DNA from 3 places in the Pseudomonas sp. Cab53 genome. Region 2 is predicted to be linked to each of the others. Evidence: predicted binding sites of a transcription regulator. Region 2 holds the regulator's gene; each other region holds the start of a gene.
The links. The regulator FliA, encoded in region 2, starts transcription of late flagellar genes. The targets are predictions, from matches to a motif close to CTAAAGTTTNNNNNNNNNNNGCCGNTAA.

Region 1 (10,352 bases), 290 kb from region 2:
CCCGAAGAACTGCACCTGCGGATCCAGGCGCTGCTGCGTCGCTCCCATGGCCAGTTCAACCAGCCGACGCTCCAGGCCGCCGGGCTGCACTTGGACGAGGGGCGTCAATGCGTGATCCGCGACGGCACCGACATCCAGTTGACCGCCGCCGAGTTTCGGCTGCTGCGCTATTTCATGCTGCACCCCGAGCAGATCCTGTCCAAGAGTCATCTCGCCGAGCACCTGTACGACGGTGAAACCGAGCGCGATTCCAATGTGCTGGAGGTCCACGTCAATCACTTGCGACGCAAACTGGGCCGCAGCGTGATCGAAACCCGTCGCGGCCAGGGTTACCTGTTCGGCGGGCAGGCCCAATGAGCGACCTGCCGTGAGATCCATCCAGCGCCGCCTGAGCCTGGGCCTGATCGGTGTGATGGTGGTGGTGGGCCTGGTCCTGGCCCAAACCAGCCTGTGGCTGTTCGAGTTGGGTTTGCAGCGTTACCTGGAAGCCGGGTTGCGCAACGACAGCGAGAACCTGCTGGTGGCGTTGGTGCGTGGCCCGCAGGGCCTGCAACTGGATGAGCGACGCTTGTCGCCGGCCTACCAGCGGCCGTTTTCCGGGCATTACTTTCGCATCGATTTTGCCGATGCCCACTGGCGTTCCCGCTCGCTGTGGGACCAGGAACTGCCCCGGCTCGACCATCCGGGCCTGCACAGCAACCTGCAACTGGGCCCCGAGGGCCAGAAGCTGCTGGTGTTGCGCACCGATTACCGGCGCCTGGGCCAGGCGATCTCCATCAGCGTCGCTCAGGACTACACCCCCGTGCGCGACAGTTTCCGCCGGATGCAGCAGATCGGCCTGGGCCTGGGGTTGGCGGGGCTGCTGCTGATCCTGTTGCTGCAACGCCTCACCGTGCGTCGGGCCTTGCGCCCGTTGGACCGGGCCCGGGAGCAGATTGCGCAGTTGCAACGCGGCCAGCGTTCGCAGCTCGACGAGCAGGTCCCGCGCGAACTGGAACCGCTGGTGGCGCAGATCAACCATCTGCTGGCCCACACCGAGGACAGCCTCAAGCGTTCGCGCAATGCCCTGGGCAATCTCGGCCATGCCTTGAAAACACCCTTGGCGGTGCTGCAAAGCCTGGCGTCGAACGAGAAACTCGACCCGCACCCCGAATTGCGCAAGCTGTTGCTCGAACAACTGGAACAGGTACGCCAGCGCCTGAACCGTGAGCTCAATCGCGCCCGGTTGGCCGGCGATGCGTTGCCCGGCGCCCACCTCGATTGCGACGCCGAACTGCCTGGCCTGCTGGCGACGCTCAATATGATCCACGGCGAACACTTGCATTTAAGTTACCTCGGCCCTCCTGGCCTGCACCTGCCATGGGACCGCGAGGACCTGCTGGAACTGCTGGGCAACCTGCTGGATAACGCCTGCAAATGGGCCGACGCCGAAGTGCGCCTAACGGTGACCGAGACGGCCGGGGATTCAGCCTGGCCGTGGAAGACGACGGCCCAGGCATCCCTGAAGACCGCCGCGACCAGGTGTTCAGCCGTGGCACCCGACTGGATGAACAGACCGATGGCCATGGCCTGGGGCTGGGGATCGTGCGCGACATCGTCGACAGCTGGGGCGGCAGGCTGGTGTTGGACGCCAGTGAGTGGGGTGGGTTGAAGGTGGTGATCGAACTGTCCAAGCGCTGAAGCCTGCACTTGCCACTGTGGGAGCGGGCTCGCCTTTTGTGGCTGGCACAAATCCCCCTGTGGGAGCGGGCTTGCCCGCGAAGGCGGAGTGTCAGTCATGAATGTTTAGCTGATACACCGCCTTCGCGGGCAAGCCCGCTCCCACATTTGACGGAGAGAGGCCCGGCGCTTTGTGGCTGGCACAAATCACCACCTTGGCCCTTGCAGCTTGCCGCCGCTTCCTGCAAAGTCGCGCCCTTTTTGTCCGGTGGCTTTCCATCGCTGTGCTTTGAGGTAACGATGATAAATGCAGTAATTGCCGCGGTTGGCATCATGCTGGTGCTCAGCTTGTCTCGTGTGCATGTGGTAATCGCGCTGATCATTGGCGCGCTGGTGGGGGGCTTGACCGGGGGCTTGGGCATCGACGCGACGCTCAAGGCGTTCAACGCCGGCCTTGGGGGCGGTGCGACGGTGGCGCTGTCCTACGCGTTGCTCGGCGCGTTCGCCGTGGCGATTGCCAAATCCGGCATGGCCCACGCCCTGGCGGACAAAGCCCTGGCCATGGTGGACCGTCAGGACGCCGCCGGCGGGTCCGGCGTCAAATGGGTCCTCATCGGCCTGTTGGGCACCGTCGCGGTCGCCTCGCAGAACATCCTGCCGATCCACATCGCCTTCATCCCGCTGCTGGTGCCACCGCTGCTCTATGTGCTGACCAAGCTGCAACTCGATCGCCGGTTGATCGCCTGCGTCATGACCTTCGGCCTGATCACTCCCTACATGTTTTTGCCGGTGGGCTTTGGCAACATCTTTCTCAATGAAATCCTGCTCGCCAACATCGCCCGCAGCGGTGTGGACGTCAGCGGCATCAACGTCACCCACGCCATGGGCATCCCGGCGTTGGGCATGGTGTTCGGCTTGTTGCTGTCGTTGTTCAGCTACCGCAAGAAACGCGTCTACGACCTGAAGAAAATCGCCCGGGTCGAGCAAGTGGCGGTGCGCTACAACCCGATGAGCCTGATGGTGGCCGGGTTGGCCGTGGCGGCGGCGTTCGCCATCCAGTTGCTGGTGGACTCGATGATCATCGGTGCCCTGGTCGGCTTCCTGATTTTCTCCCTGTCGGGCGTGGTGCGCTGGCGTGAGACCGACGACCTGTTCACCGAAGGCATGAAGATGATGGCGATGATCGGTTTCATCATGATCGCCGCCTCGGGGTTTGCCGAAGTGATGAAGGCCACGGGTGAAGTCCAGAGCCTGGTGGAGGCCTCGGCGGCCTGGATCGGCCACAACAAGGGCATCGGTGCGCTGATGATGCTGCTGGTCGGGCTGCTGGTGACCATGGGGATCGGTTCGTCGTTCTCCACGGTGCCGATCCTCGCGACGATCTTCGTCCCGCTGTGCCTGCAACTGGGCTTCAGCCCACTGGCGATCGTCTGCATCGTCGGCACCGCCGGTGCCCTGGGCGATGCCGGCTCGCCTGCCTCGGACTCGACCCTGGGCCCGACCTCCGGCCTGAACATCGACGGCCAGCACCATCATATCTGGGACACGGTGGTCCCGACCTTCATCCACTACAACCTGCCCTTGCTGGCGTTTGGTTGGGTGGCGGCGATGGTGTTGTAAGGGATATTCAAACAGGCTCAGGACCGAGCCGAACCCTTCGCGAGCAAGCCCGCTCCCACAAAAGATCTGCTGTGAACACCCAATAGGTGCTGCCAGCAGTCCAGTGTGGGAGCGGGCTTGCTCGCGAAGAGGCCATTAAATCCGATGACAAATCGGTAGACCATTCGCGCCAAGCTTTTTCACCTTGTCCTACAGTTTTGCCGTGCGCTGCCGCTAACCCAGCTAACCACGCCAATAACACCAACAAGAGTGAACAGCATGCGCCTGAGCCTGAAGGCTAAAGTCCTGTCCCTGGCAATACTGCCGGTCCTGTTGTCTGCGGTGATCATCAGCCTGACCACGGCCTTCATCCTAACGGAGCAGGCCGGCAAAGAGGTGCAGCAGACGCGCGAACGCCTGCTCGCGGAGGCCAAGGCGACGCTGCAGAACTACGTGGCGGTGGGGTTGACCGCCATCAAGCCGCTGTACGATGCCGCCGCTGCCGGTGACAACGAGGCGCGGGCCCAGGCGATCAAGCTCCTGTCGAACATCAGCTACGGCAAGGACGGCTACTTCTTCGGCTACGACTCCGAGACCGTGCGCCTGTTCAAGGCCAACAGCGCCGACGGCGTGGGCAAGAGTTTCAAGGACAACCGCGATCCCAACGGGGTCTACGTCAACCGTGACCTGGTGAAAGTCGCCAAGGACGGTACCCACTACCTCGAATACAGCTCGCCACTGCCCAACAGCCAGGAACTGGTGCCCAAGCTCGGCTACACCGAATACCTGCCCAAGTGGGACATGGCGGTCGGTAGCTCGGTCAACCTGGACGGCATCGAAGCCCAGGTCGCCCTGGTGGAGACCAAGGTCCATGAACGCGTGCAGGGTGTGATCCTGAGCATCGTCGGCATCGCCGCCGTGGTGTTGCTGGTGATTGCCGTGGTGGGCCTGCTGCTGGCGAACACCATCCTGCGGCCGCTGCACCTGATGAAGGACAACCTCGATGACATCGCGGCGGGCGAGGGCGACCTGACCCGGCGCCTGGCGATCACCAGCCAGGACGAGCTCGGCCAACTGGCCGGTTCGTTCAACCGCTTCGTCGACAAGATCCACGGCCTGGTGCGGCAGATCACCGACATGACCTCGCAACTGACCGGGCTGGTGACGCAAGTGTCCGAGCAGGCCCAGCGCTCGGAGCAGGCCATGGAGCGCCAGCGCCACGAAACCGACCAGGTCGCCACGGCGATCAACGAAATGTCTTCGGCCGCCCAGGAAGTGGCACGCAGCGCCCAGGGCGCGGCCGTCGCCGCCCAGCAGACTGACGAAGAAGGCCAGTCGGCCAAGCGCGTGGTGGCCGGTAGCATCCAGCAGATTCATGCGTTGGTGAACGATATCCGCAGCAGCGGCGTGTCCCTGGACAGCCTGCAACAGGACGTGTCCTCGATCGTCAGCGTGCTCGGGGTGATTCGTTCGATTGCCGAGCAGACCAACCTGCTGGCCCTCAACGCCGCCATCGAGGCCGCGCGTGCCGGGGAGGCGGGGCGTGGCTTCGCGGTGGTGGCCGATGAGGTGCGGGCCCTGGCCAGCCGGACCCAGCAAAGCACCCAGGAAATCCAGGGCATGATCGACCGCCTGCAATCAGGCACCCATGCTGCCGTGGAGGCGATGCGCCGCTCCAGCGAGGCCGGCGACGGCACGTCGGTGCGGGCCAACGAGGCGGGCGCGTCCCTGGACACCATGGCGCAGTTGATCGGCACCATCAACTCGATGAACGCCCAGATCGCCAGTGCCGCCGAAGAGCAGACCGCGGTGGCCGAGGAAATCAACCGCAGCGTGCATCAGATCGCCGTCGCAGTGGACAATGTTGCCGACGAAACCCAGCTCGGCGCCCAGACCTCCCGCAGCCTCAACGAGCTGGGCCAGCGCCTGGGCAAATTGGTCGGCCAGTTCCGCATCTGACCGGCTGGAGCTGCCGAAGGCTGCGATCTTTCGCGCCCGATCCAGATGTGACGCCCGGGCAGCCGGGCCCTATCGGTCGGGGAGGATCGCAGCCTTCGGCAGTTCCTGTCGCGGTCCAACGGCCAATACTGGCCCCAGTGGGAGCGGGCTTGCTCGCGAATGCAGCGTGTCAGGCAATGTATTCACTTCTGACACACCACTTGCTTTCACAAGGAATGGCGGCAGCACCAGGCCTAGGCTCTGTCTGAAAAGCCTTGATACTCGTTCATGCTGCGTTGAAAACCGGCTCGGAATGCTCATTTACTCCAGTAAACTCCGCTTCCTCTCCGGTTTTCGCCTTGCCTGACCTTCGTCTCAAGACTTTTCAAACAGAGCCTAGCGCACATCCCGCATCAACAACCCGAACTGCAGGTCCACCGCATCTGGAATCGGCACATACACCACGTGCCCGTCCCCCGGTGCGACGTCGATGCCCTGGCCTTTGATGTCCTGCAACTGGTGCAGGTCGAAATGAAAGTTGCCCTTGGGGGTCATCAGTTCCAGATGGTCTCCCAGGCCGAAGCGGTTCTTCACCCGCACTTCGGCCAGGCGCTCGCGCCGTTCGCCGGTCAGCTCGCCGACGAATTGCTGGCGCGCCGACACCGAACTGCCGTTCTGGTAGTTCTGATACTCATCATGCACATGGCGTCGCAGGAAACCTTCGGTGTAGCCGCGTTGGGCCAGGGATTCCAGGTCGGTCATCAAGGTGCGGTCGAAGTCGCGGCCGGACACCGCGTCATCAATGGCCCGGCGGTACACCTGGGTGGTGCGGGCGCAATAGAAGTGCGACTTGGTGCGGCCTTCGATTTTCAGTGAGTGCACGCCCATCCGCGCCAGCCGGTCGACGTGCTGCACGGCACGCAGGTCCTTAGCGTTCATGATGTAAGTGCCGTGCTCGTCCTCGAAGGCTGGCATGGATTCCTCCGGCCGGTTCGCCTCCTGGAGCAGGAACACCTGGTCGGTGGGGGCACCGATGCCCAGGGTCGGCTCGGGCGTATAGGTTTGCACGATGTCGCCCACCAGGTTCTCGGTGGCCGGCTGCGCCGAATACTTCCAGCGGCAAGCGTTGGTGCAACTGCCCTGATTGGCGTCGCGCCGGTTCAGGTAGCCCGACAGCAGGCAGCGCCCCGAATAAGCCATGCACAACGCACCATGGACGAAAACTTCCAGTTCCATGGCCGGCACCTGCTGGCGGATCTCGGCGATTTCCTCCAGGGACAACTCCCGGGACAGGATGATCCGGCTCAAGCCCTGTTGCTGCCAGAACTCGACGCTCGCCCAGTTCACGGTATTGGCCTGCACCGACAAGTGGATGGGCATCTGCGGGAAATGCCGGCGTACCAGCATGATCAACCCGGGTCGGACATGATCAGCGCGTCCGGCGCCATGGCGATCACCGGCTCCAGGTCTTTGAGGAAGGTCCGCAGCTTGGCGTTGTGCGGGGCGATGTTCACCACCACGTAGAAGCGCTTACCCATGGCCTGGGCTTCGCGTATCCCCAGGGCCAGGTTCGCGTGGTCGAATTCGTTGTTGCGCACCCGCAGGCTGTAGCGCGGTTGACCGGCGTACACCGCGTCCGCCCCGTAGGCGAAGGCATAACGCATGTTCTTCAGGGTGCCGGCGGGGGCGAGCAGTTCAGGGGCGGCGAGGGTCATGGTGGCGTCGGTCGCAAAAAGCGGCGAGGGTACGCCACGCCGGACCGGGCCTTATTGATGTGGATCAAGGCACAAGCGCAGAACCGACGGCACTCCGGCGATTCCTGGCTGACTAATGTGTAACCCGCCTCAGGACATGGAAAGCTGATGAATCGAAAGATGCTGCAAAACAAATCCCAGATGCTGTTACTGGTCCTGGTCACCCTGGCTTTCATCTGGATCCTGTTGCCATTCTACGGCGCGGTGTTTTGGGCGGTGATCCTGGGCATCGTCTTTGCGCCGATGCAACGGCGGCTGCAACTGAAGTTCGGCTGGCAGCGCAACGTCACCTCGTTGTTCACCCTGAGCACGTGCGTGGTGATCGCGATTTTGCCGGTGATCGTCATCGGCTTGCTGCTGGTTCAGGAAGGCGCGGCGCTGTACAAGAGCCTGGAGAGCGGAGAGCTGGACATTGCCGATTACCTGGCCCGCTTCAAGGATGCGTTACCACCGTACTTCCAGCACCTGCTGGACCGCTTTGGCCTGGGCAACCTCAATGGCCTGCGTGACAAGATCGTCAAGAGCGCCATGCAAGGCAGTGAGTTCTTCGCCACCCAGGCGTTCAGCTTCGGCCAGGGCACTTTCCAGTTCCTGGTCAGCCTGTCGGTGATGCTGTACCTGCTGTTCTTCTTTCTGCGCGATGGCCCTGAGCTGGTGCGCAAGGTGCGTGCCGCGGTGCCGCTGGCCGAACACCAGAAGCGGCGCCTGCAGTTGAAATTCAACCGCGTGGTGCGGGCGACGGTGAAAGGCAACCTGCTGGTGGCGATCACCCAGGGCGCGCTGGGCGGGTTGATCTTCTGGATCCTGGGCATTCCGACGGTGTTGCCCTGGGCGGTGCTGATGGCGTTCCTGTCGCTGCTGCCAGCGGTGGGGGCAGGCCTGGTCTGGGCGCCGGTGGCCGTGTACTTCCTGCTCTCGGGGGCCATCTGGCAGGGCGTGGTGCTGATACTGTTCGGGGTATTCGTGATCGGCCTGGTGGACAACTTCCTGCGACCGATCCTGGTGGGCAAGGACACCAAGATGCCCGACTACATGGTGCTGGTCTCGACGTTGGGCGGGCTGGCGGTGTTCGGGTTGAACGGGTTCGTGATCGGCCCGTTGATCGCCGCGTTGTTCCTGTCGTGCTGGGCGCTGTTCGTCGAAACCGCGCCTCGGGTGCAGTTGCCCTAGGCGGTCAGCAGGTACGGGCCGATGCGTTGCGACATGGCCTGGGCGGCGGGCAGTGAAGTCAGCGGGCCGCTGATGGTTACGCCATCTTGCACCAGATACCAGCAGGCCAGCAGACCGCGCTCCCTGAGCGGGGCGGGGACGGCACTGCCAATGACAGACATGATTTGAACCTTGGGCATGGGAACCTCCATCAATCGATGGGGTTACCTTACGACTCAGCCGCGGTAACGAAAAATCAACCGGCTCAATAGTGGGAATCGATGTCGCTCAATCGACCACCAGATCGAGCATGTGCACCACTTCCTGCTCATGGAGCACGCCTTTGCGCACCAGGTTCTCCGCCAGCAGTGAAATGAACTTGGCGGTTCGGTGGCCTTCTAGGTGCTTGAGTTCTGTGAGCGCGTTGTAGACCTTGCTGGAAGTGCACAGGCCAACGATGCGATGGGGATTTTGCGTGGGCATAGCTTCGTCCTTGTTGTTATGAAGCTGTTGTTGACGGACAGCGTCAGTGTGCGGCACCGCCATGACGCTCACGTGACAGCCTGGGTTGCAGGAAAACAAAGCAGGATTCAGACCATAATGCCTTTTTGGCGCCGGATTATTGTTCCGGTAGCGACCTCGACGAGCTTTTTCAGCCAGCAGCGTTTTTCTTTGGCCCATGAAAAAGCCCCTGAACCTTTCGATTCAGGGGCTTTTTTATTGCTGTCTGGCTCCACGACCTGGACTCGAACCAGGGACCCAGTGATTAACAGTCACTTGCTCTACCAACTGAGCTATCGCGGAATGGCGCGTATGTTACTGATTGGAAAAGAGAAGTCAAGCTTTGGGTGATGATTGGCGCGTTGCAGGGGCGGTCAGCGGTCCATTGCTCACCTGTTACCGCTTCAGCCAGCCTTAAATGCAAGAAACATAAAAACGCTGTGGGAGCGGGCTTGCTCGCGAATACGGTGTGTCAGCTAAGAATATTTCAACTGACATATCGCCTTCGCGAGCAAGCCCGCTCCCACAGATCTCACCTGGTTCTGCTTTTAATGAGCAAGCCTCAGATCACCTGGACGATGGCCTGGGTCACCGCGCCGATGTTGTTCTGGTTCAGCGCCGCCACGCAGATGCGGCCGGTGTCCAGGGCATAGATGCCGAACTCGTTGCGCAGGCGGGTGACTTGTTCAACGGTCAGGCCGGAATAGGAAAACATCCCGCTCTGGCGCGCGACGAAGCTGAAGTCATGCTGCGGCGCGGCTTTGGCCAGCATGTCCACCATCTGGGTGCGCATACCACGAATCCGCAGGCGCATTTCGCCCAGTTCCGCTTCCCACTGGGCGCGCAGCTCAGGGCTGTTGAGCACGGCGGCAACGATGCTGGCGCCGTGGGTCGGTGGGTTGGAGTAGTTGGTGCGGATCACGCGCTTGACCTGGGACAGCACGCGGGCGCTTTCTTCTTTCGACTCGCTGACGATCGACAGGGCGCCTACGCGCTCGCCGTACAGGGAGAACGACTTGGAGAACGAGCTGGAGGCGAAGAAGGTCAGGCCCGACTCGGCGAACAGGCGCACGGCCGCGGCGTCTTCGTCGATGCCCGCGCCAAAGCCCTGGTAGGCCATGTCCAGGAATGGAACGTGGTTCTTGGCCTTGACCACGGCCAGCACGTTTTTCCAGTCTTGCGGGCTCAGGTCCACGCCGGTCGGGTTGTGGCAGCAGGCGTGCAGCACGATGATCGAGCGGTCGGGCAGGGCGTTGAGGTCTTCCAGCAAGCCGGTGCGGTTCACGTCATGGGTGGCGGCGTCGTAGTAGCGATAGTTCTGCACCGGGAAGCCGGCGGTCTCGAACAGCGCGCGGTGGTTTTCCCAGCTCGGGTCGCTGATGGCCACGACGGCGTCGGGCAGCAGTTGCTTGAGGAAGTCTGCGCCGATCTTCAGGGCGCCAGTGCCACCGACCGCCTGGGTGGTGATGACACGGCCGGCGGCGATCAGCGGGGAGTCCTTGCCGAACAGCAGGGTCTGGACCGCCTGGTCGTAGGCCGCGATGCCGTCGATCGGCAGGTAGCCGCGCGAGACATGCTGAGCCACGCGAATCGTCTCGGCTTCGACCACGGCGCGCAGGAGTGGAATGCGCCCCTCCTCGTTGCAGTAAACACCCACGCCCAGGTTGACCTTATTGGTACGGGTATCGGCGTTGAATGCTTCGTTGAGGCCCAGGATGGGATCGCGGGGTGCCAATTCGACAGCGGAAAACA
Region 2 (10,352 bases):
CACCACGTCCATCAGCTCCGAATCAACGCGACGCTCACCCTTGCGCAGGATGTCGAACACGTTTTCGGCAATGTGACAGCACTCCACCAGCTCGTTGAGCTGGAGGAAGCCGGCGCCTCCTTTTACAGTGTGGAAACCGCGAAAAATTGCGTTGAGCAGATCCGCATCATCCGGCCGGCTTTCCAGCTCGACCAATTGCTCGGACAGTTGCTCAAGAATCTCGCCAGCCTCAACCAGGAAATCCTGAAGGATCTCTTCATCGGCGCCGAAGCTCATTAATGGGGTGCTCCTAAAACAGGCTAAAATCCAAGGCTGGACAGCAAATCGTCCACATCGTCCTGACCGGACACAACGTCTTCTCTTTTATCGGCATGAATTTGCGGACCTTCACCCTGAGAGAGATGTTTTTGTGGATCTTTTTCAGCAAGCATCGCTTCACGGTCGTGTTCGATGCCCGCAAAGCGGTCGACTTGGCTGGCCATCAACACCAGCTTGAGCAAATTGCTTTCCACTTCGGTAACCAGTTGGGTCACGCGCTTGATCACCTGGCCGGTCAGGTCCTGATAGTCCTGGGCCAACAAGATGTCGTTGAGGTTGCTGGCGACGGCGCGGTTTTCGCTGCTGCTGCGCGTCAGGAAACCGTCGACCCGGCGGGCCAACTCGCGAAACTCCTCGGCCCCCACCTCGCGACGCATGAACCGACCCCAGTCGGTGCTCAAGGCCTGGGCTTCCTCGCTCAGGCCATTGACCAGCGGCGTGGCGCTCTCCACCAAATCCATGGTGCGGTTGGCCGCCGCTTCGGTCAGCTTGACCACATACCCCAGGCGCTCGGTGGCGTCGGTGATCTGCGAGACTTCCTCGGCCTGCGGCATGCGCGGGTCGATCTGGAAATTGACAATCGCGCTGTGCAATTCACGCGTGAGCTTGCCCACTTCCAGATACAGACCACGGTCACGGGTCTGGTTGAGCTCATGGATCATTTGAACCGCATCGCCAAAACGGCCTTTTTCGAGGCTTTCGACCAGTTCACGGGCATGTTTTTTCAGGGTCGATTCGAAATCGCCCATTGAAGATTCGTTATCCATAGCTCCCCCCGGGGCGCCGTTAGCCGATGCGTTCGAAGATTTTTTCGATCTTCTCTTTCAACGCCTGGGCCGTGAAGGGTTTGACCACGTAGCCGTTCACACCGGCCTGGGCCGCTTCGATGATCTGCTCGCGCTTGGCTTCGGCGGTGACCATCAGCACGGGAAGGTGCTTGAGTTTTTCATCAGCGCGCACCTGGCGCAGCAGGTCGATGCCGGTCATGCCGGGCATGTTCCAGTCGGTGACCAGAAAATCGAAGTTGCCACTGTGCAACATCGGGAGCGCAGTGGTCCCGTCATCTGCTTCGGCCGTGTTGGTGAACCCAAGGTCACGCAACAGGTTTTTAATGATCCGCCGCATCGTTGAGAAGTCATCAACGATGAGGATTTTCATGTTCTTGTCCAATTCGACCTCCAAGCAGTCTTAAACGCGTCCAGCACCTGAACGCGCCATTTCAATCAATCCGGCACAACGCTCGACAACAGCGCGCAGCACAACGGGTGAGACCGTGCAGTACCTGCCAGCCTCGTTCGCAGCGCCCCCGCACTGCGTATCAGCGCGCTCGCCATTCCCCCAAACGCCCCCGCAAACGGGCTGCGCACTGGCTGTGTAACTGGCTGACCCGCGATTCGCTGACCCCCAGGACCTCACCGATTTCCTTGAGGTTCAGCTCTTCGTCGTAGTACAGCGCCAAGACCAGTCGCTCACGCTCCGGCAAATTGGCAATCGCTTCGGCCAGCGCGCTCTGGAAGCGTTCATCTTCCAGGTCACGCGATGGCTCCATGTGAGCACTCGCGCCATCCTCGTGCAGCCCTTCATGCTCGCCGTCCTGCAACAGGTCGTCGAAACTGAACAGGCGGCTGCCCAAGGTATCGTTCAAAATCCCGTAATAATCATCGAGACTCAACTGGAGTTCGGCCGCAACCTCGTGATCTTTAGCGTCACGCCCGGTTTTAGCTTCAATCGCACGGATCGCATCGCTCACCATGCGGGTGTTGCGGTGCACCGAACGCGGTGCCCAATCGCCCTTGCGGACCTCATCGAGCATCGCGCCGCGGATACGGATACCGGCGTAGGTCTCGAAACTGGCGCCCTTGCTCGCGTCGTATTTGTTCGACACTTCGAGCAGGCCGATCATGCCGGCCTGGATCAGGTCCTCGACCTGGACACTGGCCGGCAGCCGCGCCAGCAAGTGATAGGCGATACGCTTGACCAGGGGCGCGTAACGCTCGATCAACTCGTACTGGGCGTCCCGTGCCGATTTCTTGTAGAGGTGGTTGTAACTGCTGGCTGTCATAGCACGGGCCCTGCTGTTTGTTGCACGAGACGCTCGACGAAAAATTCCAGATGCCCGCGCGGGTTGGCCGGCAGCGGCCAGCTATCGACCTTCTGGGCGATTGCCTTGAACGCCAGCGCACATTTGGAACGTGGAAAAGCTTCATAGACGGCACGTTGCTTCTGGACGGCCTTGCGGACACTTTCGTCGTAGGGCACGGCGCCGACGTATTGTAGGGCGACATCCAGGAAGCGATCCGTGACCTTGGTCAGCTTGGCGAACAGATTGCGTCCCTCCTGCGGGCTCTGCGCCATGTTGGCCAGGACGCGGAAGCGGTTCATGCCGTAGTCGCGGTTCAGCAGCTTGATCAGGGCATAGGCGTCGGTGATGGAAGTCGGTTCATCGCAGACCACCAGCAGCACTTCCTGGGCGGCCCGCACGAAACTGACGACCGAGTCACCGATGCCGGCCGCGGTGTCGATTACCAGCACATCGAGGTTGTCGCCGATGTCGCTGAACGCCTGGATCAGGCCCGCGTGCTGGGCCGGGGTCAGGTGAACCATGCTCTGGGTGCCGGAGGCGGCCGGCACGATGCGAATCCCGCCAGGCCCTTGCAACAGTACGTCGCGCAGTTCACAGCGGCCTTCGATCACGTCCGCCAGCGTGCGCTTTGGGGTTAGCCCCAGCAACACGTCGACGTTCGCCAGGCCCAGGTCGGCGTCCAGCAGCATGACCCGTCGGCCAAGCTCTGCCAGAGCCAGGGACAAGTTCACTGACACGTTAGTCTTCCCGACGCCACCTTTGCCGCCGGTCACCGCGATCACCTGTACGGGATGCATGCTGCCCATGTTCGTTCTTTACCTTGTCTTACTTAGACGGAGGCCACATTACTGGCTGCGCGTTCACACGGAACAATGCATGGCAGACCATCGATGTAGGTACAAAAAATACTCATGATAACCTCAGCCGACCTGTTTGGATGGGCTGTGGTAGATATCAGCGAACATGTCAGCCATGGCTTCTTCGCTGGGTTCTTCCTGCATTTGCACACTCACGGCACGACTGACCAGTTGATGACGGCGCGGCAGATGCAGATCATCCGGGATCCGCGGCCCGTCGGTCAGGTAGGCCACCGGCAGTTCATGACCGATCGCCAGGCTCAACACCTCGCCCAGGCTTGCCGTTTCGTCCAGCTTAGTCAGGATGCAGCCGGCCAGCCCGCAGCGCTTGTAGCTGTGGTATGCGGCGGTTAGAACCTGTTTCTGGCTGGTGGTTGCCAACACGAGATAATTTTTTGACTTGATACCGCGCCCGGCCAGGCTCTCGAGCTGCAGGCGCAGGGCCGGATCGCTGGCTTGCAGGCCGGCGGTATCGATCAGCACGACGCGCTTGCGCAGCAAAGGCTCCAGCGCCTGGGCCAGGGACTGGCCCGGGTCCACGTGGGTCACCGACACATTGAGGATACGGCCCAGGGTCTTGAGTTGCTCCTGGGCTCCGATGCGGAAGCTGTCCATGCTCACCAGCGCAATGCTCTGGGCACCGTACTTGAGTACATAACGGGCGGCGAGCTTGGCCAGGGTGGTGGTCTTGCCCATGCCGGCAGGACCGACCATGGCAATCACCCCGCCCTCTTCCAGTGGCTCGACGTCCGGCGTGGCGATCATACGCGCCAGGTGTGCCAACAGCATGCGCCAAGCCTGGCGAGGCTCTTCGATCCCATTGATCAGTGCCAGCAGGTCGCGGGACAACGGACCGGACAGACCGATGCGTTGCAGGCGACGCCACAGGTTGGCCTGGGCCGGACGGCTGCCTTGCAACTGGTTCCAGGCCAGGGAGCCGAGCTGGACTTCCATCAGTTCGCGCAGGCTGTTGAGTTCAAAGCGCATCGAGTCCAGGGCACGCGGGTCGACCCCACGGGCTGGCGCGGCGGGCGCTGGCGCCGGCCGACGCGGCTCGGCCTGGGTAGGCTCGATCAGCGGTTCAGCGGCAGTCAGCGGCAGGCCGGCGGTCAGTGGCTGACCGGCGAACAATTGACGATTGGTGCCTGGCGCGGCCTCGCCTTCGCTGCTGCGCAGGCTCAGTTCGGCCTGGGCACTGGCGATGCGCGATTGGGTCTTGCGCAGCTCGTCCTCGAGTTCCATGTTCGGAACACGCGGGGCCAGCGCCGACAATTTGTAGTCCAGAGCCGCTGTCAGCTCGACACCGCCGGCGATCCGGCGATTACCGATGATGGCTGCTTCGGCGCCCAGCTCGTCACGAACCAGCTTCATGGCCTGACGCATATCGGCGGCGAAAAAACGCTTCACTTGCATAAACCACTACCTCAGCCGTTGGGCCCTACTGTCGCAACGATGGTCACTTGCTTGTTGTCCGGTATTTCCTGGTAAGCCAGCACATGCAGCCCCGGGACCGCGAGGCGCCCGAACCGCGAGAGCATCGCGCGAATCGGACCGGCCACCAGCAGGATCACCGGTTGCCCTTGCATCTCTTGCCGCTGGGCTGCTTCGATCAACGAACGCTGCAGCTTCTCGGCCATGCTTGGCTCCAGCAGAACACCCTCTTCCGAACCTTGTCCTGCCTTCTGCAAACTATTGAGCAATATCTGTTCCAACCTTGGCTCCAAGGTGATCACAGGCAGCTCGGACTCAGTACCTACAATGCTTTGGACGATTGCGCGGGATACACCGACCCGCACCGCCGCCACCATCGCGGCGGTATCTTGACTCTTGGAAGCGTTATTGGCGATGGCTTCGGCGATGCTGCGAATGTCGCGCACTGGCACTTGCTCGGCCAGGAGCGCCTGCAGGATCTTGAGCAGTTGCGACAGCGAAACCACCCCCGGCACCAACTCTTCGGCCAGCTTCGGCGAGCCCTTGGCCAGCACTTGCAGCAATTGCTGGACTTCTTCGTGACCGATCAGCTCGCTGGAGTGCTTGTACAGAATCTGGTTCAAGTGGGTGGCAACCACGGTGCTGGCGTCCACCACGGTATAGCCGAGAGACTGCGCTTGCGCCCGCTGGCTGATTTCGATCCACACCGCTTCCAGGCCGAAAGCCGGATCTTTGGCGGTGATGCCGTTGAGCGAACCGTAGACCTGTCCCGGATTGATCGCCAGCTCGCGATCCGGGTAGATCTCGGCTTCGGCCAGGATCACCCCCATCAGTGTCAGGCGATAGGCACTCGGCGCCAGGTCGAGGTTGTCACGGATATGCACGGTCGGCATCAGGAAGCCCAAATCCTGGGACAGCTTCTTGCGCACGCCCTTGATCCGCGCCAGCAACTGGCCGCCCTGGTTGCGATCGACCAATGGAATCAGGCGGTAGCCGACTTCCAGGCCGATCATGTCGATCGGGGTCACGTCGTCCCAGCCCAGTTCCTTGGTCTCCAGTGCGCGAGCCGGCGACGGCAGCAGTTCCTGCTGGCGCTTGACCTCTTGCAGGGCCTGGATTTTCTGGGCGTTCTGTTTTTTCCAGAACAGGTAGGCACCACCCGCCGCCAATGCGGCCATGCTCAGGAAGGAGACATGGGGCATGCCCGGCACCAGGCCCATCACCGCCATCAGGCCAGCGGCCACGGCCAGGGCCTTGGGCGAGGCGAACATCTGCCGACCGATCTGCTTGCCCATGTCCTCGGAACCCGATGCACGGGTCACCATGATCGCGGCCGCTGTGGATAACAACAGTGATGGCAATTGCGCCACCAAACCGTCACCGATGGTCAGCAAGGCGTAGACCCGGCCCGCATCGCCAAAGCTCATGCCGTGCTGGAAGATACCGACCGCCATGCCGCCGATCAGGTTGATGAACAGGATCAGCAGGCCGGCGATGGCGTCACCGCGCACGAACTTGCTGGCGCCGTCCATGGAACCGTAGAACTCGGCTTCCTGGGCCACTTCCAGGCGTCGCGTCTTGGCTTGGTTCTGATCGATCAGGCCGGCGTTGAGGTCGGCGTCGATCGCCATTTGCTTGCCGGGCATCGCGTCGAGGGTAAAACGCGCGCTCACCTCGGAAATCCGCCCGGCACCCTTGGTCACCACGACGAAGTTGATGATCATCAAGATGGCGAAAACCACGATACCCACCACGTAGTTACCGCCAATCACCACCTCGCCGAAGGCCTGGATCACCTTACCGGCGGCGGCATGACCGTCCTGGCCGTGGAGCATGACCACCCGGGTGGACGCCACGTTCAGCGCCAGGCGCAGCAACGTCGCCACCAGCAGGATGGTGGGGAACACCGCGAAATCCAGGGGGCGCAGGGCGTAGACGCAGACCAGCAACACCACGATCGACAGGGCGATGTTGAATGTGAAGAACACGTCCAGCAGGAACGGCGGCACGGGCAGCATCATCATGGCAAGCATGACCATCAGCAGCAGCGGCACCCCGAGGTTGCCTTGGCTGAGAGTCACAGCGTTGCTGCGCGCGGTGCTGAGTAGCTGAGAGCGATTCACCGATATTCCCCGTTTCTGTGAAGCAAACTTTTGACGCTGGCAGCGTCTTGGGAGCTGCTTTTGCAAAAAGCCGTCCAACTTTGGGGAGACGCGAAAATTGAGACAAAGCCAAGTGACAGGCCAGAAGTTGCGCATACCGCCAGCACCGAACGAGCGAAACGTCAACCTGGCACATCTGAGAGTGGTTAAGACTGGCAACGGGGTGTTGAATGAATGCGCAATGGATGTGGCGCTAGCGAAAACCGCAGCGCACTTGGCGGAGGCTTGTCATGATCGATAATACTTCCCTTGCCGAACAAATGGGCGTGCATCCGGACCACCTGGACGGACAGGGCGTACTGAAACCTTACGTTCAGCCTGATTTCGCGCCCTTCCCTTACGAACCATACCCCGACACCGAACAGGCGACCCACTGTGAATCCACCCCTGGTGAGGAGGAGCTTTCAGCACCCAGGGTAGGCTGGTGCCCGAACGGCAGTATCAGCGGCGGTATTTGCTCACCTTTCAATAATGTTCGCCCCAACTGGATGGGCTACTACCCCGGCGTTACCGGGAGCTTGCGCATCGATGAAATGATCCTGCCCGGCACGCACAACTCGGCGATGGATAAGCAAGCGGGTTACAGCAACAGCCTTGAGACCTGCCAAGACGTATCACCTCATAGTCAATTACATACAGGTATCCGGGTGCTCGATCTGAGGATCCAGTTTTACTGGGGACTGGCGCAGTCAGACCCTAGAAGATTTTCTATCTTCCACAGCGGCAACTCTGGCAGGACCGTCTCAGGCGACTGCCTGCAAGCGGCTATCAACCTCTATACCGCCCACGATAAAGAAGTGATGATCCTCGATTTCCATGGATTCAAAGACTTTACCGACGCAGCACATCGGGAGTTAGCCACGATCATAAAAAACCGGCTGGGCAACCGATTGATCGAACCCAGGTGGAACATGCTGGTACTCAGGCAGTTGTGGGCCTTGCAGAAGAATGTGGTGATCGCCTACAACAGCAGCCAGCGCGATCCGCTGTTCTGGCCAGGGGTCAATCAACGCTGGATAGGCAAGGACCGGCCTTCCAGCAGCGAACTGAAGAACTTCATCGATCAGGTGGGTAACGAACCCAAACCCGACTATGAGCTACGCGCCATCCAGGCACACAAATACACTCAGGTCTTTCAACCTGACGACATGTCCTCGGACGTCATGAACTGGTTCGCAGCGGGCGCTGCAAATTCACCGATCATGAAGTATCACATCATCAATACGGATTGGTCCCTGCGACATCGGCATATCGACAACTGCATTCATGCCAACAGCTTCAGAAGCAAGCAATGGAGCGCCCTTTCGCTAACCCCTCTGGAACTTACCAACGGCTTCATACCTCCTGGACACCGGGCAATCGTCCTGGACATATACGACGGCAATTGGCGGGACACGCTGCACCTGCCTTCCTATGCGACGCCCGATGGCACGGTGCTCATCATCCATAAGGCTGCATGGAATACAACCCTGAAGGTAGACACAAGTAATATTCCAACCGATCACATAATTCTAACGAAAGGTGATGTAGTGCTATTCACCTACAACGCCGAGCAAACCAAATGGACCGTGCACCCCGAGATTGTCCACTCCCCCAATACCTCAGGCGATACGGTCCCGGACATAGGTGCCGAAGAGAAATTCGTCCGTTACAGGACCGCGGATTACAACTGGACAGACCATATCTACCTGCCAGGCACCGCACCCGCCTATAGGTATCTCGAGATAGCGTCCGAAATAACGGCCGCCGAAGGCTGGCACAGCCATATCCATCGTCGTTCCGGCGACAGGGTCTATCGCTGCCAGCGGGGCGATCAGTATCTCTTCATGTTCAACCAAGGCACCTGGCAGTTGGTAAAGGCGGCCATACACAGCTATGGCGCGGCCCAGGCGGGCGCCCAGATGGCAGATACCGGCACCGAAGAAACCCAGGTGCATTTCAGGAACGGGGACTTTGTCCGGCAGATCACACTTCCCGCCAATGCCTGGAACAACGACAAGGTCACCCTGACCTCCAGTGCAACCTACACCGCTACCGTCATGGGTACCAACCTGGCATCAGGGGTCGACCTGCAGCTTAAAACAGGCGATACCCTCCACTTTCGCTATGCCGCTTCAACCAACAAGTGGAACAGAACTCCGTAGCCCAGGAGGCGACTGGCCCGATGCCGCCCAACCCACGAGCAGCTCAGGAATCACGCCGCAAATCCGGCGGAATCGGCAGGTCTTTCAGCGGCTCGGGACGCTTGCCCTTGCCGGCGCGGTGCTGGCGGATCTGGTAGACGTAGGCCAACACCTGGGCCACGGCCAGGTACAAGCCGCCGGGGATTTCTTCTTCGAGTTCGGTGGAGTAGTAGATCGACCGTGCCAGGGCCGGGGATTCGAGCAGCATCACCTGGTTGGCGACGGCGATCTCGCGGATCTTCAAGGCCAGGAAGTCGCTGCCCTTGGCCAGCAACACTGGCGCATTGCCTTTTTCGGGGTCGTACTTGAGCGCCACGGCGTAGTGGGTCGGGTTGGTGATGACCACATCGGCCTCCGGAATGGCCGCCATCATCCGGCGCTGGGAGACTTCGCGCTGCAGCTGACGGATCTTTTGCTTGACCTCCGGCTTGCCCTCCTGCTCCTTGTACTCGTCGCGCACCTCCTGCTTGGTCATCATCAGCTTCTGCTTGCTCTGATAAAGCTGGATCGGTACGTCGATGGCGGCGATCAGGATCAGCCCGCAAGCCATCCACAACGTGCTCCACCCCACCAGTTGCACACTGTGGATGATGGCCTGCTCCAACGGCTCGTGGGCAATGCTCAGAAGGTCGTCGATGTCGCCCTGCAACACCGTCAACGCCACGGACAGGACCAACAGGAACTTGCCGAAGGCCTTCAGCAGTTCCATCAGCGCCGAAGTGGAAAACATCCGCTTGAGGCCCGACAGCGGGTTCATTCGGCTGAACTTGGGCGCCAGGCTGCCGGCGGCGAACAGCCAGCCGCCCAGGGAAATCGGCCCGATAAAGGCCGCCAGCAGCAGGAAAATCAGAATCGGCTGCACCGCCAGGATCGCGATCTTGCCCGAGTGCAACAGGTACTGCGTCATTGCGCCGGGCGTGAGCAGTATTTCGCGAGGCAGGGAAAAGTTAAGGCGCATGATTTCCAGCAGGTCCAGGGCCAACCCACCCCCGTAGATCAACAGGCCACCCGCCCCGGCCAGCATGATCGCCAGGGTGTTGAGCTCCTTGGAGCGGGCAATCTCGCCCTTTTCCCGGGATTCGCGCTTGCGCTTCTCCGTGGGGTCTTCTGTCTTGTCCTGGCCACTCTCGCTTTCAGCCATGGTCAGCGCGCCTGTGCCATGTCACGTAGCAGCTGCAGGGCCTGGGTCGCCAGCGGCTGATACTGGTTGAGAATATCCCCCAGGCTGATCCAGAAGATCACCATGCCCAGCACCAGGGTCAGCGGGAAACCGATCGAGAAGATGTTCAGTTGCGGCGCCGCCCGGGTCATGACGCCG
Region 3 (10,352 bases), 800 kb from region 2:
GTTAGGCCGCCTCGCGCAGGCTTTTGATCCTGCTTTTGATCTTGGGCCCCATTAACCACAAGGGCCGAACGCAGGCATTGCGTAGTGGGCATCCCGGCATGGAGGCCGGGATAGCCGCGCTGGGCCATGGAGGGCCCTTCGCGGCGGGCCCACGGAGCAATGCCTGCGTTCGGGCACACCGAGCCTAGGCGAGGTGCCCAGTGGTGGGGCCAAGCCTTTTTTGCTTACTTTTTTTGGCGTCTGAAAAAAAGTAAGCCGCCGTAAGGGCGGAACCCTAAGCAGCCGTTACCGCAGCAACGGATATGTACTCAGTCAACAACACCCACATCACAAGACCGTCATCGCGAGCCGGCTCACCCCCACAACCACCTACACCCGAAACGCATTGATCAACTGCTTGAGCTGCACCACCTGCGCAGACAACTCACGACTGGCATCTTCCGTCTGGTGCGCCCCTTCAGCGGTACGCTCACCCGCGCGATTGATCTCGACAATGTTCTGGTCGATGTCATGGGCCACCGCCGTCTGTTGCTCCACGGCCGCGGCGATCTGTTGGTTCTGGTCGACGATCATGCCAACCGCTCCGAGGATATTCTCCAAGGCCTGCTGGACCTTTTCCGACTGACCGACCGTGCCGTTGGCCATCTCATGGCTGGTGCCCATCGCCTTCACCGCCGCCCCCACGCCACCATGCAGGCGGGTGATCATCGCTTCGATTTCCTCGGTCGATTGCTGGGTCCGCTTGGCCAGGGTCCGCACTTCATCGGCCACCACCGCAAAACCCCGGCCCTGTTCACCGGCCCGGGCCGCCTCGATGGCGGCGTTGAGCGCCAGCAGGTTGGTCTGCTCGGCAATGCTCTTGATGACATCCAGAACCCGGCTGATGGCCTGGCTGTCGGTCGCCAGTTGATTGATCACCTGCACCGACTGATCGATCTCGCTGGCCAACCGGGCAATGCTGCCCTGCTGGGATTCCACCAGGCCGCGGCCGCTCAGGGTTTCATCGTTGACGCTGTGGGCGCTGCTGACCGCTGCCGCGGCACTGCGGGCCACTTCCTGGGCCGTGGCCGACATCTGGTTCATCGCCGTCGCGACCAGTTCGATCTGGCTGCGTTGTCCGGCAACAGCCTGGTTGCTCTGGGCCGACACCGTTTCCACCTGCCCGGCCTGGCGCTCGACTTCCGCGACGGTACGCCCGACCTGTTCGATCAAGTCATGGATTTTCGCCACGGTGCCGTTGAACACCTCGCCCAACTCACCCAGCTCGTCCTTGCTGCGGGCGACGAAATTGACCGTCATGTCCCCGGCAGCCACCTTGTCCATCATCAGGCCCAAGTGTTGAAGGGTGGTGCGGGTCGAGGCGTAGAAACCGGCGTACAGGTAGAAGATCAGCAGGAACACCGCGGCCAATGCCACGGCTTGCAACACCATGTGGCTGCGGTTCTGCTCCAGGCGATGCTGCAACTGGACCCCGAGAAAGTCCTGGGTCGCCTCATTCAGCCGGTACGTCTGCGCCATCAGGCCGCTGATCTGCTCGTAGAACGCCGGCCACGGCGCATCGAGGGTATCGGCCATCACCACCTGTTCTTCGATCAGCTCACTGGCCTTCTTGAGGCTGGCCTTGCTGCCGTTGGCCTGTTCGGCCAGAGCTTGCCCGGCCGCCTGGCTGGCGCCCAGGGTGTCCTGCAGTTTCACCTCGTATTCGCCCTGGAGCTTTTCGATCTGCGCCAGCAATTCATCGAAGCGGGTACTGGAGGCCGAATTGAGAAACCCCAACCCCAGCGACGAAGCCCCCAGCGCCCGGCCTTCGCCGAGGAGCTGGGTGACTTTCGGGGTCATGCCGACGATCAATTCGCTGAGCTGGCGAATGTCGCTCTGGTTGTCGCGGCTCAACCCCGCCTGGCTGGCAATGATCTGGCTGAACGTCTGCGCACTGTTGAGCAGCTTGCCGATCAGCGCACTCTTGCTCTGCAAGGAGCTTTCCGCCTGCTGGGCCTTGAATGCGGCAATCATTTCGTCGCGCTTAGCATCGAAGGCGTTGACCTGCTCGGGCTCGACCGCCATCGCGGTCATGCCTTGCAGCCGCGCGAGGACCTGTTGTTCGAGGGTGCCGATCTTCGCCTCCACGTCGCCGGCCTTGCCGGACTGCCCGAGGCTGGCGTTGATCTGCACCAGGTTGTTCAGGGTTTCCAGGTCTCGGCGCAGGGCCAGGCTGCTGGCCAACAGGTCGAGGCTTTGCAGCTCCACCTGGGTGCCCTGGAACTCCCGATAGGAATCGCGTACCAGAAAAAAGTTGGTCACCAGCATCGGCACCAGGAACAACACACTGATCAGGCTGAACTTCATGCCGAAGCTCAGGCGGTTCATCAGCGCGACAGCGGGCCAGAGCAAACTCTTCACAAGGAAGCCTCCCGGGAATGTTCTTATTGTTATGGCTGGCGCACAGAGACAGCAGAAAGCCACCATTCGGGGCGCTGTCCCTATATAGCCTAAATCGGCGGGGAGATTTGTAACTTAAGGTTAACGAGTCACAGGGGACGCTGAGCACTGTGACTAGGACGCTTGTTCCCGCTCGGGCGCCAGGCGGACGCCGTCTTTGGGGAGGTGCTTCGCACCTCAGCGGGAGCAAGCTTCCTCGCCGCGAAAATCATGCACCCCACATCATTTACACAGGTCAGGCCAGCACCGTCCACAACGCGAACCCGGCATACCAGAGCACTGCCGCGCGCAGCAGCAATTCCCAGAGCCGATCCAGGCTGTTGATGCCGTCCGGCCCGGCCATGGGCTTAGGGATCTCGCCGGCCACCAGGCCGACCTTGTCGATCAGGTCCGCGGCGCTGATGTTCCAGTTCAACAGTTCGTGCAACATCACCCGGCTGACCGCGACGAAGTTGCCCACCAGGGCGAAGCTCGCCGCGAGCAGGCGCACCGGCACCCAATCGAAGGCGTGGCGCAGTTGCCCGGCACGCTCGGCGACGCCGGCGTTGTGACTGTGTTCGGCGGCCAGTGCCAGCAGGCGGTAGCTGAGCGCCGCGACCGGGCCCAGCAAGAAGTACCAGAAGATCACCGCGAAAAAGCTCTGGTAGGCCTGCCACAGCAGATGCCCCTGGACCCGCTCCAGCAGTTGTTCACCGTCGTCGGCTTCAATGTCCAGGTCTCGCTTGGCCACATGGGTGGCCGCTTGCAGATCCTCGCGACGCCAGGCATCGCGAAACGGCCCGAGGTCGGCCAGCAGATCGCCGCGCCCCAGGCTGTAGATCACCACCAGCAAGTGCACCGGCAGCGCCAGCAAGCCATAGGCCACCGGCTCCAGCACCCACAGCAGCAATGCCAGCAACGCCACCGGCAGCAGCACCATCACGACCAACACCAACCACGGCCGATTGACCCAGCGCGGCCTTGCCTCAAGCTTGTTCAGCTCTTGCAGCCAACCGCCATCGCGCTGGACCCGCTGACGCAGGGCCGAGAACTTCTCGATCCACACCGCCAGCAGCAACACCAGAAAACTCATTGTCCTTCCCCTTCTGTCAGGGCCGCACGATAGCGCGCCCAGTCAAATGCCGGTCCCGGATCGGTCTTGCGTCCCGGGGCAATGTCGCTATGTCCGCAGATGCGTTGCACCGTGATCGCACTGAAAGCCGCTTGCAACTGCCGGGTCAACGCCACCAGGGCCGCGTACTGCGCGTCGGTAAAGGGCAGATCATCGGTGCCCTCCAACTCGATGCCCAGGGAAAAATCATTACAGGTCTCTCGCCCCTCGAAGCACGAGACGCCCGCATGCCACGCCCGGTCCAGGCAAGAGACAAACTGGGTGACGGCGCCGTCACGTTCGATCAAAAAATGTGCAGAAACCCGCAGGTCGGCGATACCGGCAAAGTAAGGGTGCTCCGTGACATCCAGGCGATTCTGGAAGAATTGCTGCACCTTGCCCGTCGCGAATTGGGCCGGTGGCAAGCTGATGTTGTGGATCACCAACAGGGAGATCTCGCCCTCGGGGCGCGCATTGAAGTTGGGCGAAGGGCAATGACGCACGCCCTTGCACCAACCGCTCGCGGAGTCCAACTGCATACAGGTTCCTTCGAAGACGACGGTGGATGCCGTCAGTATGCCGTGATCGGCCCGCGCTGCGCGATCACTTGCCGCGATTGAGCTGGCGCAGGTTGCCTAGCACCGATTCCAGCGCCCGGTCGAACAACAACGTGTCGTCCAACAGGCGCGCCGCCCCCCGACGAAACTCCAGGGCCAGGCTGGTGCGGCTGTGCTCCAGCACCTTGAGGCCGGTGCGGTTGACGAAGATGTACTGGCCGGTGGCCTCGATGATCGCCGCCAGCTTGCAGCGCAGGGTGTTGTCATCCTCTTCCTGGAACTCGACCCAGTTGCCCAGGCGCAGTTGATCGACTTGGATCAGCCCCACGTCATCGGCTGGCAAGCGCACCGCCGCGCTGTCTCCCGTGCCTTTATGGGCGGTGCGCAAGACGATTTTCTCCACCACCTCGACCATGACCGGCGAATCCGCCGACGAAGCCTGCGTCTGCGCTTGCCCCATCCGCTCAAGGGCCTGGACGTGCAAGACCTCCAGTTCGCTGAAAAACTCGCTGGTGGCAAACGGGTCGAACGCCGAGCGACTCAGCCCCTCGCGCAAAGCCTTGAGCAACTCCGGTACCACCGCCAGCAAACGCAGGCCGGCATCGGGTTCGTCGTGGGGTTGGACACTCCAGATCAACCGCTCCAGGGTCAGGACGTCGGCCTGCCACTCGGCCGAATACTTGCCATGCTTGAAACAAGTCAGCAGGAGCACCTGGCTCCAGGCCTGCAGGACGAACTCCACCACGGCCTGGGGCAAGACTTTGCCCAGCATCACCTGGTTCAGCGCGCCCTCGACCCGCAAGCGTGCCAGCTCGGCCTTGGCGCGTCCTTCCTCGGCATCGCGGATGCGCTGTTCGAGCAGCTCGCTGCGGCGGCGCTCGTCACTGGTGAAGGCGAGGAAATCGGCGAGCAGTTCGGAAAAGATCGCCGGGTCATCGACGTAATCGTTCAACAGGCGTTGCACCACCTGCTCGATACGCAGGTAGAGCGCGTCGCGCTGATGATCGTCGCAATCGCCCCAGCCCATGGCCGCGGCGGCAATTTCGTTGAGCAACCGCCGGGCAGGATGGTTGCCGCGGCTGAAGAAACTCTTGTCCTGCACCGCGACCTTGAGCATCGGGATCTGCAGGCGGCCGATCAGGGCCTTGAAGGAATCCGGCAGGTTGTGGTCGTCGAGGATGAACTCGAACATCATCGAGATCAGGTTGATGACGTCTTCATCCGCGTCTTCGACCACCCGGGACTTGCCGCTGCGGACACTGACCCGCGTCAGCAACTGCTCCAGCTGGCTGCGCAGGTCGAATTCGTCCTGGACGGTGGGCGCGTACTGCTGCAAATGGGACAGCAGTCGCAGCAGGTCGCGAGTGGAGATCGGCTGGGCCGGCGCGCTGGCTTCCAGGGTCGGCGCCACGCTGCCGCGCACCTGCATCAACAGCTTCTGCAACGCCGCGAACACCTCCTGCACACTGTCATCGACCTCGGCCGACCTGGGCTTGGCCATCGCATCGGCCTTGGGCCGTGGGGGCTCGTCGAGACGATCCGACGCGCGCCGTGACGGCGCGGCCTTGAGCTCCGGCAGGATACCGGTGGCCGCCAGCAACTGGTTGGCTTCGGCGTAGAGCGGGTCGCACTCGCTGAGCACATAGCGTTCGAAAAGCTTGAGCAGGATCAGCTTGACCTTGATCCCCACGCCCAGGTTGCGCCCGGCTTGCAGGAAGTTCTCACACAGCAGCGCGGGGCTCAGGGGGTTTTGCGGGTTGCCCAGCGGCCGGGCCAGCAACGCACTGAGCCGGGCGGTCAATTGTTCGAGCGCCGGGCCATCACGCTTGAGCACCCGGGTGACCATGGCCTCGACGGCCAGGTGTCGCTCCAATTCGTCTTGAGAAAGCTGGGGCGAGGCGCTGCAAGCCTGGATGGGCGCGAGGGTGGCCTGGGTGACGTCGTATTGGGCAAGGCTGACGAAGGCCTCGAAGAACTGCTCGATGAATTCACGTTCGATGCTTTTGCGCTTCAGGCGCAGGTCGCGCATGGCTTCGAAGAACAGGTTCTGCTCGATGTCGTCGCGTGCCCGGTCGGCCATTTCAAACAGGGTGTCGTCGGCGTTATCGAACAGCCCTTGCAGGCCCACGCGCAACTGCTGCGCGGCCTTGTCGCGAACCTGAAGCAGAATCACCGGCAGGCGCGGGAGCGGCGAACGATTCGCCTGATCGGCAGATACCTTGTGTAAAGGCACTACATTCCCGTCATTGTGCATCCTGGCCTCCTGGAACGGTGGTCTTCGGCTGGCGACGTCAAAGACATGACGTCAATCGAAAGGCGGATTATCGACCAAAAGAACGGTGTCGCACCAGAGGGTGCTGTGATCCCGCTCGAAATACCGCGCATCAAGTGACCCGAGAAATGCGTAAACGTTGCGAAGACGCGACCAAATGCAGGTTTGATTAGGCGCAGTCGCCTGCCAGCGCCTTGGGTTCGTTCATGGCCTGGCCCTATAATCGGACCACTTTGTTTGTGGAGCCTGTTATGCCGAATCTACGTCTCGCCGATCTGACCGTTGAAATCGAAGCCAATGTGCGCCGTGCGTTGCTCGAAGACATCGGCAGCGGCGACATCACCGCGCAACTGATCCCCGCCGAACGCCTGGCCAAGGCCACCATCATCACCCGCGACGCCGCCGTCATCAGCGGCACGGCCTGGGTCGATGCCGTGTTCCGGCAACTGGACCCGCGCGTCGCGGTGCATTGGCAGGTGCGCGACGGCGACCGGGTGAGCCCCGACCAGGCGCTGTTCCACCTCGAAGGCCCGGCGCGCTCGCTGCTGACCGGCGAGCGCAGCGCGCTGAACTTCCTGCAGATGCTCTCGGGCGTCGCCACGCGGGCCCGCTACCTGGCCGATTTTGTCGCCGACACCCAGGTCAAGCTGCTGGACACCCGCAAAACCCTGCCCGGGCTGCGCCTGGCGCAGAAGTACGCAGTCACCTGCGGCGGCTGCCACAACCACCGCATCGGCTTGTACGACGCCTTCCTGATCAAGGAAAACCACATCGCCGCCTGCGGCGGGATCGCACAGGCCATTGCGGCCGCCCACAAGATCGCCCCGGGCAAACCGGTGGAGGTCGAAGTGGAAAGCCTGGCGGAATTGAAGGAAGCGCTGGCGGCCAATGCCGACATCATTATGCTCGACGAACTGAGCCTGGACGACATGCGTGAAGCCGTGCGCCTGAACGGCGGCAAGGCGAAGCTGGAGGCCAGCGGCGGGATCAACGAAAGCACATTGCGCCCGATTGCCGAGACCGGGGTGGACTACATCTCGATCGGAGCGATGACCAAGGATGTGAAGGCTGTGGACCTGTCGATGCGGCTCAGTCTCTGAGCAGCTTCAAGCCGCAAGCTACAAGCTGCAAGCTGTTCCGTGCTTGGCTTGTAGCTTGTTGCTTGTTGCTAAACGACTAGATTATTCATCTCGCAGTACTCATCCCACTCCACTCCCAACACCTCGGCCGCCTCCTTGTGCAATGCAAGGCGCTGCGCCTCGAATTCTTCAGGTGTGCTGGTGTACTTGAGCGTCAACTCCCAAGGTTGCAGCCCCTGGGCTTCGGCCTCGTCCTCGAACGCCCATTGGAGCTGGTCTTTCTGCTCGTCAGCGCTCAGGTTCTTGATTTCTTCCAGTAACTGAGGCGTGTCCAGGGCGTATTTGCGCAGTGCTTCTTCGTGTCTGGCTTCTTGCGTCAGTTCTTTAGCGGTCATGTCGTTCTCGTTGATCGGAGGAATGGAGGATGGATCTGGATCATCAAGGATCTCTCTGCCGCAGAAAACCGTTAGAAGCCCGGTTTACCTGGCCTTCAGAACCATTCGGGGATCATCTGAAAACTGCTGGGCGATCTTCGTGCCGGGACGAATATAGGACGTTTTGCCGACGATTTACACGGCTCTTTACATCTGCCCTACAAAACATAGGCCATAAACGCGGAGATAAGCTGGGAACAACCATCAGAATTTCCAGTCATAGCGATGTGCCATGTCGGCACCTCACAAGGAACCCAGTGATGCGCAGCTTTTGCATTTTGCCTTCATTTCACGTCGGCGTTGCCACCCTGTTGCTCGGCAATATGATCCTGGCAGGCACAGCCCAAGCAGCTGTCGAAACCGACTCTGGTTACACATTGCCCTCCGATACCATTCCAGCCCTGCGCAGCTCATTCAACAAGGACTTGCTCTTCAAGACCAATATCAGCGTCGGCGTTCTGGAAGAACTGCCAAAAAATGTAAAGGCCAACACCACTGAACTGGAGGAGCAGAAACGCACCCTCACCGAGCAAGCCCGCCAGATTGAAGAACTCAAGCGCAGCGGTGGCTCGAGCTCCAGTTCGAGCAACAAGGAAATCGAAGAACTCAAGCGTACCGTCAAGGAACAGGAGCAAGACCTGCGCGACCTTGGCAAGCAGGTGGAAGACCTCAAGCGCAACAGCGGTTCCAGTTCGAACTCGAACAGCAGTGAAATCTCGACGCTTAAACGGGAGTTGAGTGATCAGGATCGGGAAATGGACCAGCTCAAACGCACGGTCGAGGATCTGAGCAGGAAGGTGAAGTAGCGAGGGTAATCGTGCCCGAGACAGGAATCGAACCTGCGACCTTCGCGTTACGAGTGCGCTGCTCTACCGACTGAGCTACACGGGCGGTGGCTAAACCTAGCATCGTCCCCTGTAGCCAGGCAACCGGCGCCGGAAGATTTTTCGACCCACAGCAAAACGCCCCGAACCAGTCGGGGCGTTTGCTTGTTCAGCGGTCAGGCGTGGGGGTGATTAAACGCCCGATGCCTTGGCTGCTGCGACGTCCTTGATGGACAGCTTGATACGGCCGCGGTTGTCCACGTCCAGCACCAGCACTTCCACTTCCTGGCCTTCCTTGAGGATGTCGGTCACTTTCTCGACGCGAGCATCGCTCAGCATGGAGATGTGAACCAGACCGTCCTTGCCCGGCAGGATGTTGACGAAGGCGCCGAAGTCGACGATGCGCTCGACCTTGCCGACGTAGATCTTGCCGATCTCGGCTTCTGCGGTAATGCCCAGGACGCGCTGGCGAGCTGCTTCTGCCGCTTCCTTGGTTTCGCCGAAGATCTTGATCGAACCGTCGTCTTCGATGTCGATCGAAGCCTTGGTTTCTTCGCAGATCGCACGAATGGTCGCGCCGCCTTTACCGATAACATCACGGATTTTGTCGGTGTCGATCTTCATCGCGATCATGGTCGGAGCGTTTTCCGACAGCTCGGTACGGGACTGACCGATGATCTGGTTCATCTGACCGAGGATGTTCAGGCGAGCTTCCAGGGCCTGGCCCAGGGCGATCTCCATGATTTCTTCGGTGATGCCCTTGATCTTGATGTCCATCTGCAGTGCGGTGACGCCTTTGGCGGTACCGGCCACTTTGAAGTCCATGTCGCCCAGGTGGTCTTCGTCACCCAGGATGTCGGTCAGGACGGCAAACTTCTCGCCTTCTTTAACCAGACCCATGGCGATACCGGCAACCGGTGCCTTCATCGGCACACCGGCGTCCATCAGGGCCAGGGAAGCGCCGCAGACCGAAGCCATCGAGCTCGAACCGTTGGACTCGGTGATTTCCGATACCACGCGAATGGTGTACGGGAACACGTCGGCAGCCGGCAGCATGGCCTGGACCGAACGACGCGCCAGGCGACCGTGACCGATTTCGCGGCGACCGGCGCCACCCATGCGACCACACTCGCCGACCGAGAACGGTGGGAAGTTGTAGTGCAGCATGAACGGGTCTTTCTTTTCGCCTTCCAGGGTGTCCAGCAGTTGCGCGTCACGGGCGGTACCCAGTGTTGCAACGACCAGGGCCTGGGTTTCGCCACGGGTGAACAGCGCCGAACCGTGGGTCTTTGGCAGCACGCCGACTTCGATGTTCAGCGGACGTACGGTGCGGGTGTCGCGACCGTCGATACGCGGCTTGCCGTTGACGATGTTTTCGCGAACGGTGCGGTATTCGATCTCACCGAAAGCGGCTTTGACTTCAGCGGCGGACGGCTGGCCTTCTTCACCGGACAGCTTGGCGACGACCTGGTCCTTCAGCTCGCCCAGGCGCGCGTAGCGGTCAGCCTTGACGGTGATGGTGTAGGCCTGGGAGATCGCATCGCCGAATTCGGCACGGATCGCGCCCAGCAGCTCGGTGGCTTCGGCTTGCGGAGCCCAGCTCCAGGTTGGCTTGGCGGCTTCGGCGGCCAGTTCCTTGACGGCGTTGATCACCACC

Region 1: KI241_RS08790 (methyl-accepting chemotaxis protein) is a predicted target of FliA. The motif match lies at 3,469-3,496, and genes of this name have one in related genera.
Region 3: KI241_RS03925 (methyl-accepting chemotaxis protein) is a predicted target of FliA. The motif match lies at 2,492-2,519, and genes of this name have one in related genera.

The regions. Positions count from the first base shown of each region.
Region 1 covers NZ_AP021902.1:2,012,041-2,022,392, forward strand. Annotated here, with positions in the region: gene KI241_RS08775 (response regulator transcription factor) at 1-357, shown strand, start outside; partial or broken gene KI241_RS08780 (sensor histidine kinase) at 368-1,680, shown strand; gene KI241_RS08785 (Na+/H+ antiporter NhaC family protein) at 1,963-3,279, shown strand; gene KI241_RS08790 (methyl-accepting chemotaxis protein) at 3,538-5,217, shown strand; partial or broken gene yegQ (tRNA 5-hydroxyuridine modification protein YegQ) at 5,593-6,911, opposite strand; gene KI241_RS08800 (AI-2E family transporter) at 7,059-8,120, shown strand; gene KI241_RS08805 (hypothetical protein) at 8,117-8,299, opposite strand; gene KI241_RS08810 (hypothetical protein) at 8,388-8,582, opposite strand; tRNA gene KI241_RS08815 (tRNA-Asn) at 8,828-8,903, opposite strand; gene KI241_RS08820 (amino acid aminotransferase) at 9,163-10,352, opposite strand, start outside.
Region 2 covers NZ_AP021902.1:1,718,036-1,728,387, reverse strand. Annotated here, with positions in the region: gene KI241_RS07535 (chemotaxis protein CheA) at 1-276, opposite strand, end outside; gene KI241_RS07530 (protein phosphatase CheZ) at 300-1,085, opposite strand; gene KI241_RS07525 (chemotaxis response regulator CheY) at 1,105-1,476, opposite strand; gene fliA (RNA polymerase sigma factor FliA) at 1,637-2,380, opposite strand; gene fleN (flagellar synthesis regulator FleN) at 2,377-3,207, opposite strand; gene flhF (flagellar biosynthesis protein FlhF) at 3,322-4,671, opposite strand; gene flhA (flagellar biosynthesis protein FlhA) at 4,683-6,812, opposite strand; gene KI241_RS07500 (hypothetical protein) at 7,082-8,995, shown strand; gene flhB (flagellar biosynthesis protein FlhB) at 9,039-10,175, opposite strand; gene fliR (flagellar biosynthetic protein FliR) at 10,178-10,352, opposite strand, start outside.
Region 3 covers NZ_AP021902.1:916,238-926,589, reverse strand. Annotated here, with positions in the region: gene KI241_RS03925 (methyl-accepting chemotaxis protein) at 370-2,400, opposite strand; gene ampE (regulatory signaling modulator protein AmpE) at 2,675-3,511, opposite strand; gene ampD (1,6-anhydro-N-acetylmuramyl-L-alanine amidase AmpD) at 3,508-4,068, opposite strand; gene KI241_RS03910 (DUF1631 domain-containing protein) at 4,133-6,340, opposite strand; gene nadC (carboxylating nicotinate-nucleotide diphosphorylase) at 6,610-7,458, shown strand; gene KI241_RS03900 (DUF6388 family protein) at 7,527-7,832, opposite strand; gene KI241_RS03895 (hypothetical protein) at 8,132-8,677, shown strand; tRNA gene KI241_RS03890 (tRNA-Thr) at 8,690-8,762, opposite strand; gene pnp (polyribonucleotide nucleotidyltransferase) at 8,888-10,352, opposite strand, start outside.